Regions from separate parts of the Photobacterium kagoshimensis genome, predicted to be linked through region 1. Evidence: riboswitches for the same ligand, from Rfam matches in the RefSeq annotation. Region 1 holds a riboswitch; the other holds the start of a gene.
What was found. Region 1 has a riboswitch for cobalamin ahead of L4C35_RS19530 (TonB-dependent receptor domain-containing protein). Riboswitches for the same ligand answer to the same signal wherever they lie in the genome.
Positions count from the first base shown of each region.

Region 2: linked by a shared signal. The riboswitch ahead of L4C35_RS17395 (cobalt-precorrin-5B (C(1))-methyltransferase) and the one ahead of L4C35_RS19530 (TonB-dependent receptor domain-containing protein) in region 1 are both predicted to bind cobalamin.

Region 1 is NZ_JAKJSO010000022.1:100,538-103,006, reverse strand. Features, by position in the region: gene L4C35_RS19530 (TonB-dependent receptor domain-containing protein) at 1-1,101, opposite strand, end outside; cobalamin riboswitch at 1,139-1,356, opposite strand; gene trmA (tRNA (uridine(54)-C5)-methyltransferase TrmA) at 1,503-2,469, shown strand, end outside.
Region 2 is NZ_JAKJSO010000018.1:130,157-132,625, forward strand. Features, by position in the region: gene L4C35_RS17390 (precorrin-8X methylmutase) at 1-151, opposite strand, end outside; gene L4C35_RS17395 (cobalt-precorrin-5B (C(1))-methyltransferase) at 148-1,368, opposite strand; cobalamin riboswitch at 1,553-1,749, opposite strand; gene L4C35_RS17400 (histidine phosphatase family protein) at 1,846-2,469, opposite strand, start outside.

The DNA.
Region 1 (2,469 bases):
TTCCATTAGACCTGAAACATAGCCACCGTAATTATTACGACTTTCACCCGCTAGCTTATGTTTTGAACCATAACTTAACGCATCATCTTTTAACTTTTCACGGCGCCAATCAAGACCGCCCCCCAGTTGTAACATATCGGTTAGCTGATAAAGGTTCGCCCACTGCACATTGAACATATCGGAATTTGTGCGAGTACTCGCCTTATCTTTACCCTCACTCTGGCTGTAATTACGTGATTGGGTATCTTGGTAGTTCGTACTAAACTGCGTTTGCCATGCTGCTGCTTGGTGTTCAAGCTGCGCGGTGACATTCTGGTTTCGCACATAACCAAAGTTTTTGACACCATAGCTATCGTACTCAGCTTCATTCTCATACCAGCTCGCTGAGCCATAGGCTTTAGTGTTGTCAGATAATTGGTGCTCATAACCCACTAGTGCATTTTTGCTATCGTAGCCGTGCTTTACACCATCGTTCTTACCTGGCTGTGGTCGCACATTATAGCCATCCGTTTGAACGAAACCTGCGGCCACCTGTAAATGACCGGTATCGCTCACATCAGATTTAGCAACAAAGTTCGCTTCTTTATATGCACGGCTACCAGCGCCTAATGTCATTTGCTTAGTGTCATCGCCTTGCTGAGAGCGAGTGATAATATTGATCACACCACCAATAGCATCTGAGCCATATTTTGCAGCACCAGGACCACGAATAACTTCAACACGCTCAACTAAACCAATAGGGAAGCGGTTAAAGTTAACACCACCACCAATTGACGAGCTAATTCGTACACCATCAACAAGCACTAGTGTCTGGTTACTATTTGCACCACGAATATAAACTGAAGCGTTTTGTCCTAAGCCACCATTTTGTGCAACTTCAACACCCGGTAAACGGCGCAATACCTCTGGCAGCGCTTTGGCTTGGATAGCTTCGATTTCTTCACGTGTAACAACACTGATAGGAGCTAAAACAGAAGAAAGAGGTTGTTCAAATCGGTTTGCTGTTACCACCATCACATCATCGGTTGATGTTTCGGTCGCAAAAGCCTGACTTTGGAAAAATAGAGGGGCTAACGCCACTGCTAAGAGCGTTTTATTCATTAGATTGGATACCTTAAGTCGCGTTTATTACTAAGCACATTGCTTCGAAGCACTGGTTGGTATTCGGACTTAAGAGCAAGGTTTACACCGCCTACGGCAACAACTTCCCATTTCATCTATTGCTGAGCTAAATAGACAAAACAGTGTTTGGAACAACGTCCATGTGCTTTCGTTCTCTATTACCGCTGCGCGTCAGTTACGGATTTCCACCGTATTCCCTAGCCATTATGGCAAACCAGCGCATCGCGAATGCTAGTAAGCTCAACATTAATTGTCTAGCTTTGTTTATGCTTAGCAGTAAATAAGCACCAGCTTTGACACTTTCTCGGCCTCAAAGCTGGACATCGCCCAACAATGCAATAAAATCTCCGCTCTTAATTTGAGCAGTTTGAGGCAAACAAATGGCATCCACCGCAATCAATCCCGCTGATTACCAACTTCAGTTGGATGAAAAAGCAGAACGTATTCAAAATATCTTCGCAGATTTTGAGACGCCTGAGCTTGAGGTTTTTGCCTCTCCTGCTGAGCACTACCGCATGCGTGCAGAGTTTCGCGTATGGCATGAAGGTGAAGATCTTTACTACGTCATGTTCAATCAAGAAACGCGTGAGAAATACCGTGTCGATCAATTTCCAGCAGCAAGCCGTCTAATTAACGACTTAATGCCACTTCTGGTCGATGCATTAAAGCCTGTTAAAGCGCTGCGTCACAAACTGTTTCAAGTGGATTTTCTGTCCACATTAAGCGGTGAGATTCTGGTATCACTGCTTTATCACCGCCAACTGGATGAAGAGTGGGAAGCTGAAGCAAAAGCGTTAAAGCAGCGTTTAAATGATGAAGGCTTTAACCTGAACTTCATCGGCCGTGCTCGTAAACAAAAGATTGTTCTCGACCAAGAGCACGTTATCGAAAAGCTGAAAGTGCACGATCGCGTTCTAACGTACAAGCAAGTTGAAAACAGCTTCACTCAACCAAATGGTGAAGTAGCGCAGAAGATGTTGGAGTGGGCTGTTGACTGCACAGCAGAAAGTGAAGGTGATCTGCTTGAGCTTTACTGTGGCAACGGTAATTTCTCATTGGCGCTGGCGCAAAATTTTGACCGCGTACTCGCAACAGAGTTAGCCAAACCGTCGGTTGATTCAGCACAATACAATATTGCGGTAAACAACATTGATAACGTACAAATCATTCGTATGTCTGCGGAAGATTTTACCGATGCAATGGAAGGCAAACGTGAGTTCCGCCGCCTAAAAGATCAAAACGTGGATTTACAAAGCTACAACTGTAATACCATCTTCGTTGATCCGCCACGTTCAGGCATGGATGAAGGCACCTGTCGCATGGTGCAAGGTTACGAACGTATTATGT
Region 2 (2,469 bases), on a different contig from region 1:
CCGTGGTGTGGATGGCGCGACGCACCACATTCCATTCAACAGGTGTGAACGAATGCCCACCGTGAAAGGCTTCTATTTCATGGTCGATAATCGCGAACGAATTATTTTCGATTTGTCGACCTTGTGCAGTCATTTGCTGCATCTTATTCATGGTATGTCCTTATGAGCTGAGGGGGATACTTGCGCACTTTTAATATGAATATTGCTTTTGCTTGTGCTGTCACTAAGCATGTGATGATGAGATGGCGAGCGGTGCATGGCCAATAAGCGACCATCAAAATCAATTAATCGAAATTCGATATCAAGATAATGATCAACGTATACTGCGGCATGTTCCGCTGCTTGTTGGCATAGCAAATCTAAAAAAGCTTGAGGGGACGTTTCACGCCATAAATCTAAAACATGGCGGCCCGTATTCGCATCTCTTATTTGCTCGCACAGTTCAGCTGCGCACTCACTTTGAATCGCAAGATCTGCCAATAATTGAAAGTCGATGGCACGGCCTGAGACATGTGTCATCATGTGACCAGCCACCATTTTGGCTAGCTTGCCTATCATGGCGACAACCGTTACTTTTGGGACGTGATAACGCTTACTAGCACGTAAACCAACGCCGACAAAATCGCCCGCTTGAATAAAACAGATACTGTCTAACTGCGGCAGCATTGCCATAGCGGATTTTTCGGAGCGAGACCCCGTCGTGAGCACAACATGATTTTGTTGATTCGCGTTAGCAATTTGCACAGACTGGCGCACTGAAGCAGAAAAAGCAGAGGTGGAATAAGGTTTGACCGTGCCACGCGTGCCAAGAATAGAAATGCCGCCGATTAACCCGAGGCGAGGACCTATGGTTTCTTTGGCGCGTTCTTCACCATCAGGTACACGAATTTCTAGCACGATACCTTGCTGACAACAATTACGTGATTTGGCATCAGCGTTTAGGTTCCATTCGAGCTGCACCATATCGAGGATATTAGCCCGAGGCACAGGGTTTATCGCAGGCTGGCCAACGGGTAACTCCAGCCCTGGTAAGGTTACTCGCGCAACCCCAACGCCACCATCAAGTAAAATGCCTGATTGGTCGCTCCATTGCGCAAAGCACTGAATTTCAGCGCCATGGGTACAATCAGGATCATCGCCTGCATCTTTAATAACCCCAGCAAGTACACCATCGCAATGGTATTCAAGTCGTGCAATAGCAAAGGTAGCCGATTCAAGATTAGGCAAAGTAATAGAAATAAACGGCAGAGATTGCCCTGTCAGCAAAGCATGAACAGCGGCACGACTGGCAGCCGCAGCACAAGCACCAGTCGTAAAACCAGAACGTAAATCGGTGCGTTTTTTTGAGCGCTTAACCTTGGTGACCAAAGCTCGCTCCACAATTTTTATGATTCGCCATAGCGCCTTACCATTCCATAGTGGTAATGCTGTTTAGCTTTGCGAAAAGCTCGACATCCATTACTGGGGTTCAAATACAATTACCCCCGAATAGCCGAACGCAACGATAGAGAAATCGCTGGAAGGTACGATGCTGAGTATCCCCGCTCAGAATTCGGAAGCGAATGAAGTAACAGGTATCCTGACTAACGACTAAACCGCTTCAACCCCTTCCCGAATAATATCGTCATTACTCAGTGGCTTTGTTAAAACTCATCGCTTACAGTTGCGGGTACAGCTCAGGTTTCTCACCTGATTCCCTGCATGGCTGATAAAGGCTATTTTGCTGCGATTATCTCTCACCATGGTCACTCAGTATTCAAGCTGGAATGACATTACTTATTATGTGGTTTATTATCGAACTAGTTTAATGATATACCTCTAGTTATCAACACTAATATTTACTTTTCATTCACTTAAATTAAGCTGAGATGGCATTAGCTCAAATATTTTCATTGCTGTATTCACGGGAATACCTTCTCCGTATGACCACGATACTCGGCCATTGACAATATTCCATGCGCAGCGAATCCACTCGCCGTGACTCACCACGTAAACTGTTTTTCCTGCGTGTCGACTGACCAAAGTCTGTAAAAAATCGGCTACTCGCCGCTCAAACATGAGCTCACTCTCTGCTAATAAACCTGTCGCTATCGTATCGTACGCATCCAGTCGTTTTTCATAACGGCTTTGATAAGCTAACCAGTGTTGAGTATGTAAAAAACCGTCAACACATTCATTTTTTTGCTTACCTTCGAGAATACCAAATCTTCTTTCGCGCAGGCGTTGATCTGGCACGATATGACCGCCACTCTCGTTACAAATAATACGAGCAGACGCCAGAGCTCGGCCAAGGTCACTTGAATACACAATATCGGCGGGGTATTTTCGACAGCATTGGCTTGTTGATATCAAACAGGCGAGCTGCTTTCGACCTTCAATCGTTAAGCGACTGTCTCGCCAACCTTGTAACTTACCAACAAGATTCCACTCAGTTTGCGCATGGCGCACCATAACAAGCCGAACAGACGG